Regions from separate parts of the Pseudarthrobacter sp. BRE9 genome, predicted to be linked through region 2. Evidence: riboswitches for the same ligand, from Rfam matches in the RefSeq annotation. Region 2 holds a riboswitch; each other region holds the start of a gene.
The links. Region 2 has a riboswitch for thiamine pyrophosphate ahead of thiO (glycine oxidase ThiO). Riboswitches for the same ligand answer to the same signal wherever they lie in the genome.

Region 1 (4,002 bases), 330 kb from region 2:
TATCTCCGGGAGACCGGCGCCCTGCACCGCGTTGCCGCGGGAGGGCACCGGCCCCATGACTCCCCGGACGGGGACCGGGCGATCCGGCAGTTCATCAGCCAGGTCAGCCGGAGCCAGCCCGCCCGGGCCTCCTAGCTCCCGGCAGGAAGGCGCAGCTCGGGCAGGTAGACCTTGCCGCCGGCCGCCAGGAACTCTTCGCTCTTCTCCCGCATCCCGGATGCCACACCGGCGCGCGCAGCCTGGGCCTCCGCGGAGCCAAATTCGTCCCGGATGTCCTGGCTGATCCGCATGGAGCAGAACTTGGGCCCGCACATCGAACAGAAATGCGCCGTCTTGGCGGGCTCCGCCGGCAGGGTCTCGTCGTGGAACGCCTCCGCCGTCACCGGGTCAAGGGACAACGCGAACTGGTCCCGCCAGCGGAATTCGAACCGCGCCTTGGACAATGCGTCGTCCCGTTCGCGCGCCCCCGGGTGGCCTTTGGCCAGGTCCGCGGCGTGGGCGGCAATCTTGTAGGTGATCACGCCGGTCTTCACGTCGTCCTTGTTGGGCAGGCCCAGGTGTTCCTTCGGGGTGACGTAGCACAGCATCGCGGTGCCGTAACGGGCAATTTCGGTGGCGCCGATTGCCGACGTGATGTGGTCATAGCCGGGGGCAACGTCTGTCACCAGCGGCCCCAGGGTGTAGAACGGCGCCCCCTTGCACAGTTCCTGCTGCCGTTCGACGTTTTCGCGCACCAGGTGGAAGGGAACGTGGCCGGGCCCTTCCACCATCACCTGCACGTCGTACTCCCATGCGCGCTGGGTGAGCTCGGCGAGCGTGTCCAGTTCCGCGAACTGGGCGGCGTCGTTGGCGTCCGCCGTTGAGCCGGGGCGCAGGCCGTCCCCCAGGGAGAAGGCAACGTCGTACTTCGCGAAGATTTCGCACAGTTCGTCGAAGTGTGTGTAGAGGAAGTTCTCCTGGTGATGGGCCAGACACCATCCGGCCATAATCGAGCCGCCGCGCGAGACAATGCCCGTCACGCGGTTGGCAGTCAGCGGCACATACCGAAGCAACACCCCGGCGTGGATGGTCATATAGTCCACGCCCTGCTCACACTGTTCAATCACCGTGTCCCGGAAGATCTCCCAGGTCAGTGCGTTGGCCTCGCCGTTCACTTTTTCCAGGGCCTGGTAGATCGGCACGGTACCGATCGGGACGGGGGAGTTGCGGATGATCCATTCCCGTGTGGTGTGGATATCGTCGCCGGTGGACAGGTCCATCACGGTGTCGGCGCCCCATTGCGTGGCCCACTGCAGCTTGTCCACCTCTTCGGCGATGGAGCTCGTCACGGCCGAGTTGCCGATGTTGGCGTTGATCTTCACCAGGAACGCCTTGCCGATGATCATCGGCTCGGACTCCGGATGGTTGATGTTGTTCGGGATGATGGCCCGGCCGGCAGCCAGTTCGCTCCGGACCAGCTCCACGTCGCAGTTCTCGCGGAGCGCCACGAATCGCATTTCCTGCGTGATGATTCCCTGCCGGGCGTAGTGCATCTGGGTCACCGTCCGGCCGTCGACGGCGCGGCGGGGCACCGGCTGCGCCCCCTTCCACTCCGCCGAGGCAGCCCCCCGGCGGACGGCCGAGCGGCCGTCGTCGAGCAGGTTGCGTTCCCTGCCGCTGTAGGCCTCGGTATCCCCGCGCGCCACGATCCACTCCGCGCGGAAGGGCTCCAGGCCGCGGACCGGGTCGCTGCCCGGGCCGGCGGTCCGGTAGGTCCGGAAAGGTGCGTTCGGCTGCCCGTTGGGTGACGGCTCCAGGGCAATTTCCGTCACCGGTACCCGGATTCCGGAGGCGGCGTCGTCAATGAACGCCAGCGAATGCGACGTCAGGGACTGGGTCACCTGTGGCACCGGATCAGCGCCGGACTTCCCGGCGGACGGCTGGTGGGCAGGGTTCAACTGGGTGTTTTGCGTACTCAAGGGAATACTCACTTCCTTCGCCGGCATTACCCGGACAGGTTCAACGGTCGCAGGCTGCGTCAGCCCGATCTCAGCCCCTGCAAGGGCACCCGTGTGGTCAGGAAAGAAGCTACCACAGGCCCCGGGAAGAGCCTTGTCACATTCGCGGGTGCTAGCCTGACCGGGCATCGAAAGGAAGCCCGATGGCAGACATCATCTACTTTCGCGGACCCGTCCTGACCGCACCGGACCGGGTACGCCATGGACTCTGGTCGGTGGACGGCAAACTCACATTCAGCCGGCCCGCTGCCCCTCCGGAGCGGGTACTCGACGGCTGGGTGCTGCCGGGGTTTGCGGACGCCCACTGCCACATCGGGCTTGGCCCCGCCGGCCCTGTCGAACCCGCCGTTGCACGGGCCCAGGCGCTGGCCGACCTCAACGCCGGAACACTGCTGGTCCGCGACGCCGGCTCACCTGCCGACACCCGCTGGATGCAGGGCGGCCGGGACTTCCCGGTGCTGATCCGTGCCGGACGCCATGTAGCCCGCACGCGGCGCTACCTGCGCGGTTTCGCCGAGGAGGTGGAGCCCGGCAGGCTCGCGGAGGCCGTCCGAAAGCAGGCGCGCGACGGCGACGGCTGGGTCAAGCTGGTGGGCGACTGGATCGACCGGGGCGCCGGCGACCTCGCGCCCTCCTTTCCTGCCGCCGTCGTGCGTGATGCTGTCCAGGCTGCCCATGACGAAGGTGCCCGGGTCACTGCGCATTGCTTTGCCGAGGACACCCTGGACCAGATGCTGGACGCCGGCATTGACTGCATCGAGCACGCCACGGGGCTGCTGCCCCGCCACCTGCCCCGGTTCGTGGAACAGGGTGTGCCGATCGTGCCCACCCTCATCAACATTGCAACCTTCCCCGACATCGCTGCACAGGCAGATGCCAAGTTCCCACGCTATGCGGCGCACATGCGCGCCCTCTGGGAACGCAGGCTGGAACGGGTGGCCGAGGCCCATGCCGCCGGGGTGCGAATCTTTGCCGGCACGGATGCAGGCAGCGTGATCCGCCACGGCAGGATCGCCGATGAGGTCCTCGCCCTGCACCGGGCAGGCCTGCCCATGGAGGCGGCCCTGGATGCTGCCTGCTGGGCAGCCCGGACCTGGCTGGGAGCGGACAACCTCGCGGAAGGTGCGCGGGCCGACGTCGTGGTGTGCCGGGAAGACCCGCGGGCCGTGCCGGAGACCATCACAGCCCTGGAGCATGTGGTGCTGGGCGGCCGGATCATCCGCTGACCTGCCCCGGTCCGGCACTTGGAATAAATTGAATCTTCAAGTAATTTTAATATGTGAAAGGCCGCCAACGGGACGGCCTCCAATACAAGGAGCCTTCACATGACCGAAGCAGCCAGCAGCCAGGATCTTCTTCCTGCCGACCTCGCCATGGGCACGGTGATGCTCAAGGTGGGCGACATGAAGCTCATGACCGACTACTACCAGCGCGCGTTGGGCCTTGAGGTGGTGGCTGAGCAGGACGGCGGGCTATACCTTGGCAGGCTCGGCAGGCCGCTGGTCCACCTGGCGCCGGCCCCCGGGCTGCACCTTCCCGGCAGGGGGGAAGCGGGCCTGTTCCACACCGCTTTATTGTTCGAGGACCAGGCTTCCCTGGCGGCCACCATCGCCACGGCTGCCCAGTACGAGCCCCGCTCCTTCACCGGCAGCGCCGACCACCTGGTCAGTGAAGCGTTTTACTTCACCGACCCTGAGGGCAACGGCATCGAGCTGTACTGGGACCGGCCGCGCAGCAACTGGTCCTGGAACGGGACGGACGTGGTGATGGACAGCCTCGCGCTCCCGCCTCAGCGCTACCTGGAAAAGCACCTCACCGAAGAATCCCTGGAGGGCCAGCGGCAGACGTCCGCCGGCGTAGGGCACGTCCACCTCCAGGTTGGCGATGTCCAGACCGCCCGGGACTTCTACGTGGGCACCCTCGGTTTCGAGAAGACGGCGGGCTGGCACGGGCAGGCGCTGTTCGTTTCCGCGGGCCGCTACCACCACCACATGGCCATGAACGT
Region 2 (4,002 bases):
AATGCCGCAGGGACCGTTCGTCCGGGGCGGGCATGGTGCGCAGGATTCCCACCTTGCCCTCCAGCATGAGCTGGGCGGCGGCCATGCCGGTCATCAGCGATATCTGCGCGTTCCAGTCCTCCACGGGAAGCTGCGGGACAGCATCAATGCGGTAGCCGCCGTCGGGCAGCTGGACAATTTCCTGCTCGGGCATGTTAAGGCTTGCCCCTCCGCGTGCCCGTTCCAGGGCCACCCGCTTCAGGCCCACCTCACGGAGCAGCTGCAGCACCGGCGAGGCAGTCCCGGCGTCGAGGTCTGCCTGGGCGCCCTTGTAGCTGAGCTTGTCGCGGCTGCGGACCCGCGCCCGCCTGACGCCTACCGACAAAACGGACGCGTCGCCGTCGAGCATGAAATCCCACACGAAGGCCGAACATTCCTGCCCGGGCAACAGGCTTCCTGCCCCTTCGCTGATCACTTCCGGATGCAGTGGAATCCGGCCGTCCGGAGCGTAGAAGGTCTGGCCGCGTCGCCGGGTTTCAGCATCCAGCGGACCTCCCGGCGCCACAAAAGCCGGAACATCGGCGATCGCGTACAGCACCCGGTAACCGTTCCCGTCCGGTTCGATGAACACGGCCTGGTCCAGATCCGTGGACGACGCCGGATCGATGGTCACGAACTCCACGGCGGTCAGGTCGTAGGACGGCAGTTTCAGCGCTGCCACGGCGGCCCGGGCATCGGCCACGGCCTCAGGCGGATACGGTCCCGGCAGTTCGAGTTCCGTCCGCAGCAGGCCCAACGCCTCTTCGAGGGCGTTCCTGTGGTCATGGACGTTGGGGGCCAGCCGATGATGTGACACAAAAATCAGCCTAGCTCCAAGTCCACGGATCTGGCATCAGGAGCCGGCGGCATCCAGCGCGTCGAGGAGGGAAGCAGCGGCGGCGGCAGGATCGGGGGCCTCGGTGATGGCGCGGACCACCACGATCCTGCGCGCACCGGCTTCCGCAACCTCCTGGACATTTCCATGGCCGATGCCGCCAATGGCGAACCAGGGCACCGGATCCGCGGCCTTCCGTGAGGCTTCGGCGGCGTACTTCACCAGGCCGGGTCCGACGGCGGCCCTGCCGGGCTTGGTGGGCGTCGCCCAGACCGGACCCACGCAGAAATAGTCCAGCCCGGCCGGGCCGGCAGCTGCTGCCAGGGCCGTGTCCACCTGCTCCGGGCTGTGGCTGGACAGTCCGATGGCGGCATTTCCGTTGACCAGCGTCCGCGCTGCGGCCAGCGGAAGGTCCTTCTGGCCGATGTGGAACACCGGAGCCCCGGAGAGAACGGCGATGTCCGCACGGTCATTGACCGCCCACAGTTTGCCGTGCCGCACCGCCGTCTCCTTTAACACGGCCAGGAGGTCAAGTTCCTCCGCAGCCTCGATGGCCTTGTCGCGCAGCTGGATGATGTCCACACCGCCGGCGAACGCGGCATCAACAAATTCCGCAAAGTCGCCGCGGTCCCGGCGCGCATCAGTGCAGAGGTACAGCCGGGCCGCCCTGAGGGCGTCGCTGTCCCGTGAATTGACGACTTCGGTGGCTGGGGCACGGTGGCCTGCGGGAAAGGATGGGGTGGACACATTCATGCCTGCAAGCCTAGTTCCTCTAAACTGGGCTGGTACTGCGGGAGCCCGCGGCAGCTGTCACAAAGCGCCGGGCTGAGAGGGCGTCAGAGCCGACCGCTTGACCTGATCCGGTTAATGCCGGCGTAGGGAAGGAACCATATGAGTACCCCCTTCACTCATCACCCCGGGTCCGCCGGCGCCGCCATCCCCTCGACCCTCCGGGCCGACGTCGCCGTCATCGGCGGGGGAGTGGTGGGGCACGGAATTGCCTGGGAGGCGCAGCGTTCCGGACGCTCAGTGGTCCTCATCGACGACGCACCAGGTACCGGCGCCAGCTGGGCAGCCGCCGGCATGCTGGCCCCCGTCAGCGAACTGCACTACCAGGAGGAAGACCTCCTCGAGCTGATGCTGGACGCCTCATCGCGCTGGCCGGGGTTCGCCGCCGCCCTGGGGAGTGCAACCGGCGCGGATTCCGGATACCTTACGACGCCGACACTGGCCGTGGGTGCCGACGCGGCCGACCGCCGGGCACTGATGGATCTGCGCACCGTCCAGCAGGCCAACGGGCTGGCGGTGGAACCGCTGACCGTGCGGGAGGCCCGGAAGCGCGAGCCGCTGCTCAGCCCGGCCATTGCCTGCGCCCTGGATACCCCGGCCGACCACCAGGTGGACCCCCGGCGCCTGGTGTCAACGCTCAGGCTGGCCCTCGCGGCCGCGGCACGGGAAGAACCGGAGCTGGCCGTTGCCGGGGCAGTGGACGGCTACGCCATTCCGGAGCGGGCAGCCGGGCTGTTGTGGGAGGGCCGGAGTGTTGCCGGTGCCCGCCTGGCCAACGGTGCCACGGTGCTGGCAACGGAATCCGTGGTGGCCAACGGGCTGCAGGCCGGGGCGCTTGACGGCCTGCCGGACGGACTTGAGCTGCCCCTGAGGCCAGTGCACGGGGACATCCTCCGCCTTGCCGTTCCCCGCCACCTTCAGCCGCTGGTGACGTCAACGGTCCGCGGCCTGGTCCACGGCATTCCGGTGTACATCGTCCCCCGGCAGGACGGGACCGTGGTGATCGGAGCCACCCAACGGGAGGACGCCCTCTCCGATGCCGTCAGCGCCGGCGGCGTGTACCAGCTGCTGCGGGACGCCCAGTCGCTGGTGCCCGCCGTCGCTGAACTTGAACTCCTGGAATCCACGGCCCGTGCCCGCCCGGGAACTCCCGACAACGCTCCTCTCCTGGGCCGGGTGCCCGTGGCACTTGGATCCGGCAGCGGACAGGCCGGGCATGTCCCGGGACTCATCATTGCCACCGGGTTCTTCCGGCACGGCGTCCTGCTCACTCCCGCGGCGGCGGCCATCTGCAGGGAGCTGTTGGACGGACAAGCCGACCCCCGCTGGGCACCCTTCAGCCCGGACCGGTTCTCCAGGCCGGCAACGGCAGCAACAAGCCCTTACATCAAGGAGACAGCGTGAACATCATCCTTAACGGAAACCAGCACACCGTGGCCGATGGCGCTTCCATCACCACGCTGGTCAGCCAGGTCACCGGACGCCCGCTGGCTGACAACGGGCAGGCGACGGACGGCGGGAAGCTGGGTGTCGCCGTCGCGCATAACGCCCAGGTGGTGCCGCGCAGCCAATGGTTCGCCACCGCGCTCGCCGAGGGCGACGACATCGAACTTGTCACAGCAGTACAGGGAGGCTGACGCCATGACCGAAACCAGCACCATCAATCCCGCAGGACATGCCGGGGCCGGCGACGCCCTGGTGATCGACGGCGTCGCCCTCGGATCCAGGCTCATTATGGGTACCGGGGGAGCACCCAGCCTCGATGGCCTGGGCGCCGCGCTCCTGGCCTCCGGCACCGCGTTGACCACCGTGGCCATGCGGCGCTACTCCACGGCGGAAACCGGCTCGCTGTTCCAGCTGCTGGTTGACCATGGGATCCGGGTCCTGCCCAACACCGCCGGCTGCTTCACCGCCAGGGACGCGGTCCTGACCGCGGAACTGGCCAGGGAGGCGCTGGAGACCGACTGGGTGAAGCTGGAGGTCATCGCGGATGAACAAACCCTCCTGCCGGACGCCGTGGAACTCGTCGAGGCCACGGAGCAGCTGGTCAACCGCGGCTTTAAGGTCTTCGCCTACACCAATGACGATCCCGTGCTGGCGCTGCGGCTGGAGAACCTTGGCGCCACCGCCGTCATGCCGCTGGGTGCCCCGATCGGCACCGGACTGGGGATCCTGAACCCGCACAACATTGAGCTCATCGTTTCCCGGGCCTCCGTGCCTGTGGTCCTGGATGCCGGAATCGGTACGGCCTCGGACGCCGCGCTTGCCATGGAGCTGGGCTGCGACGCCGTGCTGCTGGCCACGGCGGTGACCCGGGCGCAGAACCCAACGCTCATGGGTGAGGCCTTCAAGCACGCGGT
Region 3 (4,002 bases), on a different contig from region 2:
TCATCAAGTGGGCGGAAAGGCGGTTGTCGATGGCCATGACGGCGGTCGCCCCGAACAGGACGTCCGCGAGGAGTTCCGGCTCGGCTTCGACGAGGCCGCCGGCGAGGTCACGCCCCGCGATCTGCTCGTGGACGGCGTCGGCCTCCACGTGCTCGTCGAAGTAGTGGGTGACGTCCGTACCGAATCCGTGCCGGCGGAATCCGTTGCCGTAGAACCGGTTGGGCTGGGAGGAGGTCATTTCGTAGATTGCCAGGTGGCCGGTGATGGCACCGCGGAGCCGCCGGTTCAGTCCGCAGAGTGACATGAGGTTTACCGATGCGAGGGAGACGGCGGGGACGGCATCGAGGTAGGCGCCGTAGCTGTCGTCGAGGCCCAGGCCGCGCATGGTCCTGGCGAACAGGGCGCTGTGCATCCGGTCCGGGCGGCCGCCGCCGTACTCGTCCGCCTGGATTTCCACCAGCGCCGCTTTGGGCCGGCCGCTAAGGCGCGGGATGGCCCACGTGTGCGGGTCGGCTTCCTTCAGCTGGTACACGGATTTGTGGATCAGGAACTCCCGGAGCTGTTCCAGGGTTGCCTTCCTGGCAACGTAGCGGGAGACGCTGGGACCGGTGTCCGTGGCGGCGAGGCCGAACAGGACGTCCGCTACCTGATCGCTGGTCATGGCAACACCGGTGGGTAGTTCGACGTCCCCGGCAGCCTGCTGTGCGGCGGTGCGGAGGGCTGCTTCGAACGGTCTCTCGATCAGTTGCCGGACCCTGATCAAGGCCGGCTCCCACTCCCAATCGTCGGAGACGCCGTCCAGGCCGGAGTAGTGGAGTTCGTAGAGGCAGAAGAGGGTCAGCTGGATGTCCTCGTCGCCAATGATGTCACCGGTGCCGGCCACCTGCGCCGCCGCCAAGCGGTGCAGTCCGTCCAGTTCCGTCCCGGCGCCATCCGGAGCCTGCGCAAGGACCGCGAAGAGGGCGCTGCTGAGGGGACCTCTGCTTTCCGGGATTCTCATGGTGCTCCTTGGTCTGCCGCTGGTGGGAACGAACGCGGGACCGCCCATGGTGACTGCCATGCCCTGTCCTCCTCGAAACCCGGGGGACAATATAGTAAGCATGATTACTAATGGAAAGCTAAGCAGGCTTTCCATATAGGGGGTTTTGCTGGTCCTTCAGCGTTCAGTCGGACAGTGCCGACCCCAGGATGTCGCGCAGCGCCTCCACCACCAGGTCATGGTCCTGCAGCTGCGGCAATCCGGAGACGGTGACCGTGGCCACCGCTCCTACGCCGGTGACGTAGATGGGAAATGCGCCTCCATGGGCTGCGTACCGGGACTGGTCGAACCAGGCGTTGTCCTCAATCCGGCCGCCGCCCAGCCGGCCGCGCAGCCCCACCAAAAGGGACGGCACTTCATACCGGGCGGCAGTGCGCTGCTTGGCCCGGATCCAGTGCCCGTTGTCCGGGGTGGCGCCCGGCAGTGCGACGTGGAACAGGACCTGCTCGCCCTTGGTGATGTCGATGGCGATGGGAAGGGACCGCTCCTTGCCCAGTTCCACCAGAAGCAGGCCCAGGTTCAGCGCGTCATCCGCCGAAAACCCGGGGAAATGGAGCTCCCGGACCTCCGCCTCGACGCGGCCGATCAACGCCTCCAGGGAGCCCTCCGGCTGGGCGTCGGCGGAATCAGGATCGAACCCGGTCACATCCGGTGGAATGGCGCTCATGGCCTTCAATCTACCCCCGCCCGGTGTAAACTTGACCACGCCCGGAAGGGCAATCAAAAGCCTTACCCAACGAAAAGCAACACTACGAACGACAGGGGAGCGCCGCCGTCGGGCATCTGGCACACGCCGGGTACCGCAGGTGGGCGCTGAGAGTGCGGACAGCCGCAGACCCTCGAACCTGATCCGGTTAGTACCGGCGCAAGGGAGTCGAGTTCTCAAAGTGCCGCGGCTGCACGGCTACAGGCCGTCAGCCGGGTCCACTTTCCCCTCCTGTTTCCCAGGAGGATCACATGAGCACTGCATCAATCAAGAAGACCACCAGCAAGTCCTGGCGCGTCGTGGACATCGTCGTGGCTGCGCTGGTGGCCATCGCCGGCGGCGTTATTTTCTGGGCGTGGGACCAGGCGGCCGCCGCACTGTCTGCCCCCATGACCGCGGCCTACCCTCCCCTCACCGGCATCATTGCCGGCGGCTGGATGATTCCCGGCGTCCTGGGAATGCTGATCATCCGCAAGCCCGGCGCCGCGCTGTTCTGTGAAACAGTCGCTGCCACCGGGGAACTCCTCATGGGCTCCCAGTACGGCGCGTCCGTTCTCTTCTCCGGCTTCATCCAGGGCCTGGGCGCCGAAATCATCTTCGCCATCTTCGTCTACCGCAAGTTCAACCTGCCCGTCTCCCTGCTCGCTGGAGCGGCTGCCGGTTTCTTCTGCGGCCTGAACGACTCCTTCGCGCCCTGGGGCTGGAACATCGCCTACTCCGGTGCGGACAAGCTGGCCTACATCGTGCTCACCACCATCTCCGGCGCAATCATCGCCGGCGCCCTGTCCTGGGTGGCCACCCGCGGGCTGGCGCGTACAGGCGTGCTGAGCTCCTTCGCCTCGCGCAAGGCTGCCACGGAGCCTGTCTTCTCCTGATGGCACCGGTCTCCTAATGGCACCCGCCCAGGACGCGGCAGTCCGCCCTGCCGCCGTCACGGCCCAAGGCTGGGGCTGGCGGCACGCCGGCAGGGCCAAGCCTGCCGTCCACGCCCTTGACCTGGACATCAGTCCCGGGGAGCGGGTGCTCCTGCTCGGCCCCTCGGGCGCCGGGAAGTCCACGCTCCTGCATGCGCTCGCAGGGGTGCTGGGGGACATTAACGACGACGGCGGCGAGGCTGGGGATGCCGCCGAGTCGGGTTCGCTGCTGGTTGACGGCGCCGTGCCCCGCGCCCGGCGCGGGCGTGCCGGACTCATGCAGCAGGACCCCGAGACCCAGGTGGTCCTGTCGCGCGTAGGGGACGACGTCGCCTTCGGCGCCGAGAACCTTGCGGTGCCGCGGGACGCCATCTGGGCGCGGGTGCACGAGGCGCTTGCCGACGTCGGACTGTCCCACCTCCCGCTGGACCACCCGACGTCGGCCCTGTCCGGCGGGCAGAAGCAGCGCCTGGCGCTGGCCGGCATCCTGGCCATGCGCCCGGGCCTGATCCTGCTGGATGAGCCAACCGCCAACCTGGACCCGGACGGCGTGCTGGAGGTCCGCGATGCTGTGGCGCGCTGCCTGGACAAGACCGGGGCCACGCTGGTGGTGGTGGAGCACCGGGTTTCGGTGTGGAAGGACCTGGTGGACCGGATCGTGGTCCTGCAGCCGGGCTCCGCCACTGATCCTGCCGTGCTCCTGGACGGGCCGCCGGACCGGGTGCTCACGGAGGCGCGGGCCATGCTCGCCGCCGCCGGTGTCTGGGTCCCCGGCTACGTGCCCCCCACCCGGCCCCGCGCTGCTGTCCCGGCCCCCGGCACGGGAAACCTGCTGCTGGCCGCCGAACAGCTGGCAGTCTCCCGCGAACGGCCCCGCCGCAAAGGCTTCCGGACGGTCCCGCCCGTACCGGTGCAGGAAGGCCTGGCCGCGCAGGTCCGCGCCGGGCAGGCCCTCGCCGTGACGGGTCCCAACGGCGCCGGTAAGTCCACGTTCGCGCTGACCCTGGCCGGGCTGCTGGAGCCAGTCTCCGGAAAGGTGTCCGCCGCCCTGGACCTCAGCCGCGGTGCCGGCATCGACCCGTACAAGTGGAAGGCCGAGCAGCTGATTTCGCGCGTGGGGACGGTGTTCCAGGAGCCGGAGCACCAGTTCGTGACCGGCAAGGTGCTTGACGAGCTGCTGTTCGGCCCCCGGCACCTGGGCCACGGCGAGGACCGCGTGGATGAACTGCTGGAGCGGCTGCGGCTCACCCAACTGGTGGACGCCAACCCCTACACGCTCTCCGGCGGGGAGAAGCGGCGCCTGTCCGTGGCCACCGTCCTGGCCGCCAGCCCGCAGGTCCTGG
Region 4 (4,002 bases), on a different contig from region 2:
TACCTTGGCCAGGTCGGCGGCGGCGGAGGTGACCTTGTCACCATCAACCAGGAGCAGTGCGGGCAGCTCAATGGTGCTGCCGGCTCCACCGGCGACGCGGTTCAGGGTAACGAAGTCTCCAACGGAAACCTTCTCTTGGCGGCCGCCTGCGCGGACAATCGCGTACACCACTTGGGAACTCACTTCTCTCGACGTTTATAACTAAATTTGCGTGCGGAACCGACTATCAAAAGCCTGGTTTCTCGCTGTGCCTCAACGCCGTGGGGTCATAACCCAAGTGTTGGCGTAAGCACCGAAGATCTAGATTACGCTAATTTTGTCTTCGGCCGCAAATGAGGCTGGTTCCCGGCGGGTTGCTGTGATAGGTACCACAGCTCAGGTCCGGCGTCCGCACCCTGCCCCACCATAGTACCGGCACAGCCGCCGGCAATGGATCAGGAGTACAGGCGCGGCGCGTCGAAGAAGTCCAGTTCCAGCCGGCAGGATTGCTTGAACGCCGTCACCATCGCGGCCCGTTCATGCCCGGATGCCTTCCGTCCGGCCGCATCCACGATGGCGATGGCCTGGCGGGTGGCTTCGGCAAAGCCCTCGTCGGCGTAGGTGCGCAGCCAGTCCGCGTAGGCATGCCCGTCGGGTTCGCCGGAGGCAAAGAACCGGGCATGCAGCGTGGCGCCAACCTCGGCGTAGAGCCAGAAGCAGGGCAGGACGGCGGCGGCGAGGACCGCGTAGCTGCCCGACGCCGATGCTGCCGTGAGGTGGTCGACGTAGGACTTGGTGACGGGGCCCAGGCCGTTCGGGGCCGGCCGGGTGCTGAGCCACGAGCGGTGGAGTTCCGTTTCCACCTCAAGGCACTGCTGCGCGGACCGTGCCCAGAACAGCTGCTCGGCCTCCGAGGGGGCCAGGGCGCTAGCCCGCGCCAGCACGCGGGAGTAGCCGTTCAGGTAGAGGGCATCCTGTGCAAGGTAGTAGGCAAAGTCCTTCTCGGGAAGGTCGCCGGAGGCCAGGCCGTGGATGAAGTCCAGCGCGTAGATGCCGGCGAGGTCCTGTTGGGCTTCCGCCCACAGCCTGGCCGCGAAGCTGCCTTCCGCCAGGACCGGCCGCACATGGTGGAAGTGGTCCACGGGTCCGTTCCCCTGGCCCACCTCCAGCTGGCCGGAGTTCTCAAGCGCCCCGGCCAGCCAGGGCTTGACCGTGCGCAGCGATGCCTCCCAGTCGCCCACCCGGGCCTGGACCGTTGCCATGGCAGAGGACAGGGAACAGCCGGTGCCGTGGCTGTTGCGCGTGGCAACACGCTTTCCCTGCACTTCCACCACGTCCTGTGCCAGCAGGCCCGCGGTGTTCACCAGCGCGTCCGGGCAGTCCATGCCTGCCAGGTGGCCGCCCTTGACCAGTACGGTGGCCCCGGTGGCATCCGCCAGGCGCCTGCCCTGGTCCAGTGCAGCGTTCCAGCTTGCCGCCGGGTCCGTGCCCAGCAGCAGCGCGAGCTCGGGCAGGTTGGGGGTGAGAAGGTGGGCAAGGGGCAGCAGTTCCCGGAGCGCGGCTTCGGCGGATTCCTGCAGCAGCCGGTCGCCGCTGGTGGCCACCATCACCGGGTCAAGGACCACGACGGCGGGACGGACCTTTTCGAGCCACTGGCGGACAGTCCGGATCACCGACTCGTCACCCAGCATGCCGATCTTGACGGCGTCGATGCTGATGTCATCACTGACCGCGTCCAGCTGCTGCGCAAGGAAAGCGGCCGGAGGGACGTGCACAGCCTGCACGCCGCGGGTGTTTTGCGCGGTGAGGGCGGTAATCGCGGCCATGCCGTAGCCGCCATGGGCGGCAATGCTTTTGAGGTCCGCCTGGATCCCTGCTCCGCCGGACGGATCGGAGCCGGCGATGGAGAGGACGCGCGGGACGTCACGGCCCACGGGAGGCCCGGAGGGGACACCGGGCGCGGTGGGCAGGGGCATGGAAAGGGTCGAAGACAAGAGACATCCCTTCGCCGGTACTAGCCGGACAGGTTCAACGGGTCTGGATCTCAGCCGGCCTTCTGCGCGGCACCCCGTGTCGGTGTCCAGCGTAGCTGCTGGGGCGCAACCGGCGGAAAGGTGACAGCACCGGTGCATGCAGGAAGTCCCCGCCGTGCGGTCCGTTCCACCGGAAATTCTCAGGGGAACGGACCACGCGACGGGGACTTCCTGGTGGCGCCTTTTTGGTTTGCGCGGCTCAGAGCTCGGAGGCAGGGACTCCGACGCCGAGGATGATCGGCTCCGACGCTGCGGCAGGTTGCGCTTTAGCGTTGTCCGGTGCTTTAGCGGTGTCGGGGGCCTTGGCTGCGTGTGAATGCCCCGTAGCCGTCGACTGGACGTTTTCGTGCTGCTGGACAGCGGTCTCGTTGGCAGCGCCCTGGGCGCGGCTGGCAGCCCGGTGGCGCCGCGGCCTGCGTTGCCGGGACTGCTCCAGCGTATGGTCGGAGTAGTCCTTTTCCGCCGGAGCTTCCGCGGTGGCGCGGGTTGCCGCTCCCCCGCCGGTCTCCTGTTCGGGAGCTGCCGGTTCGGGTGCCCTCAGCGTGTCCGCGGCTTTGGCCGGGGCATCCTCCACGGGCGAAGCCGGCTGGCCAAGGTGGGCGAAGGCTTCCGCCAGCCGGTCCAGTGTGAGGGCGGGCTTGGGATGCTGCTCCTCGGCGTGCTCCACGAACGGAAGCGGGACTTCCTCGCCGCCGAACGTCAGGACAGCTGCTGGCCGAGCCGGGGCATCGGCGTCGTGCTTCTCCTCTGCAGGAGCGGGCGCAGGCTCGACCGCCGGCACCTGCCGGGCTGCCGCCACCTCGTCGTCATGCAGGTGCGCCGCGTGCGCAGCGGCGGCGATGTTCGCCAGGGCCAGCCTGGTGGCTTCTGCCTTGGCATGCCGCTCAGCATCTGCCGCGTCCGGTACGACGGTATGGACATGGACTGCAGGCGCCGGGACAGCCTCGGGCTGCTGGCCGCCGCGTCCGCGCCGCCGTTTGCGCTCTGGACGGACTCCGGGCTGGCTGGTGTCGGTCCGCTGCGCCTCGGTGCGGTGGACTTCCCCGCGGGCTTCGGGACGGTTGTCGGTGCGCTGGACGTGGTGCTCGGCCGCCACGATGTTGGCGCGGCGGTGCTCCACGGGATCGTCGTGGGTCACTACCCCGCGGCCCGCGCAGGCCTCGCACTGCTCGCCGAAGACTTCCAGCAGCCCCGTCCCCATCCGCTTGCGGGTCATCTGGACCAGGCCCAGCGAGGTGACCTCGGCAACCTGGTGCTTGGTCCGGTCGCGGCCCAGGCATTCCACCAGGCGGCGCAGGACCAGGTCGCGGTTGGATTCGAGCACCATGTCGATGAAGTCGATCACGATGATGCCGCCGATGTCGCGCAGCCGCAGCTGGCGCACCACTTCCTCGGCAGCTTCCAGGTTGTTCTTGGTGACGGTTTCCTCCAGGTTGCCGCCGCTGCCGGTGAACTTGCCGGTGTTGACGTCCACCACGGTCATGGCCTCGGTGCGGTCGATCACCAGGGAGCCGCCGGAGGGGAGGAAGACCTTGCGCTCAAGGGCCTTGTGGATCTGCTCGTCGATGCGCCAGGCGGAGAAGATGTCCTGGTCCTTGGTCCACTTCTCGAGGCGGCCCACCAGGTCCGGCGCCACGTACGTGACATAGGCCTCGATGGTGTCCCAGGCCTCCTCACCGGAGACGATGAGCTTGGAGAAGTCCTCGTTGAAGACGTCGCGGACCACCTTGATGGTCAGGTCAGGTTCGCCGTAGAGCAGTTCGGGCGCCAGGATCTTGGTGGACGCGGACTGGCTTTCGATGCCTTCCCACTGGGCGCGCAGCCGGTTGATGTCGTGCGTCAGCTCTTCCTCCGACGCACCTTCCGCGGCGGTGCGGACAATGACGCCGGCGTGCTCGGGCAGGCGGTCCTTGAGGATGCGCTTGAGGCGGTTGCGCTCGACGTCGGGCAGCTTCCGGGAGATGCCGGTCATCGAACCGCCGGGTACGTA

Region 1: it holds a riboswitch for thiamine pyrophosphate, as region 2 does, so the genes downstream of both, thiC (phosphomethylpyrimidine synthase ThiC) here and thiO (glycine oxidase ThiO) in region 2, are expected to answer to the same signal.
Region 3: it holds a riboswitch for thiamine pyrophosphate, as region 2 does, so the genes downstream of both, Q9R31_RS10690 (ECF transporter S component) here and thiO (glycine oxidase ThiO) in region 2, are expected to answer to the same signal.
Region 4: it holds a riboswitch for thiamine pyrophosphate, as region 2 does, so the genes downstream of both, thiD (bifunctional hydroxymethylpyrimidine kinase/phosphomethylpyrimidine kinase) here and thiO (glycine oxidase ThiO) in region 2, are expected to answer to the same signal.

The regions. Positions count from the first base shown of each region.
Region 1 is NZ_JAUZUY010000001.1:17,340-21,341, reverse strand. It holds gene Q9R31_RS00125 (alpha/beta hydrolase) at 1-135, shown strand, start outside; gene thiC (phosphomethylpyrimidine synthase ThiC) at 132-1,958, opposite strand; TPP riboswitch at 1,954-2,061, opposite strand; gene Q9R31_RS00115 (amidohydrolase family protein) at 2,141-3,223, shown strand; gene Q9R31_RS00110 (VOC family protein) at 3,323-4,002, shown strand, end outside.
Region 2 is NZ_JAUZUY010000001.1:349,338-353,339, reverse strand. It holds gene Q9R31_RS01560 (RNB domain-containing ribonuclease) at 1-835, opposite strand, end outside; gene thiE (thiamine phosphate synthase) at 872-1,606, opposite strand; TPP riboswitch at 1,634-1,752, shown strand; gene thiO (glycine oxidase ThiO) at 1,745-3,046, shown strand; gene thiS (sulfur carrier protein ThiS) at 3,043-3,279, shown strand; gene Q9R31_RS01540 (thiazole synthase) at 3,284-4,002, shown strand, end outside.
Region 3 is NZ_JAUZUY010000004.1:198,065-202,066, reverse strand. It holds gene Q9R31_RS10700 (iron-containing redox enzyme family protein) at 1-1,000, opposite strand, end outside; gene Q9R31_RS10695 (heme-degrading domain-containing protein) at 1,164-1,706, opposite strand; TPP riboswitch at 1,790-1,929, shown strand; gene Q9R31_RS10690 (ECF transporter S component) at 1,997-2,620, shown strand; gene Q9R31_RS10685 (ATP-binding cassette domain-containing protein) at 2,637-4,002, shown strand, end outside.
Region 4 is NZ_JAUZUY010000002.1:619,035-623,036, forward strand. It holds gene rplU (50S ribosomal protein L21) at 1-171, opposite strand, end outside; gene thiD (bifunctional hydroxymethylpyrimidine kinase/phosphomethylpyrimidine kinase) at 435-1,955, opposite strand; TPP riboswitch at 1,963-2,060, opposite strand; gene Q9R31_RS07780 (Rne/Rng family ribonuclease) at 2,212-4,002, opposite strand, start outside.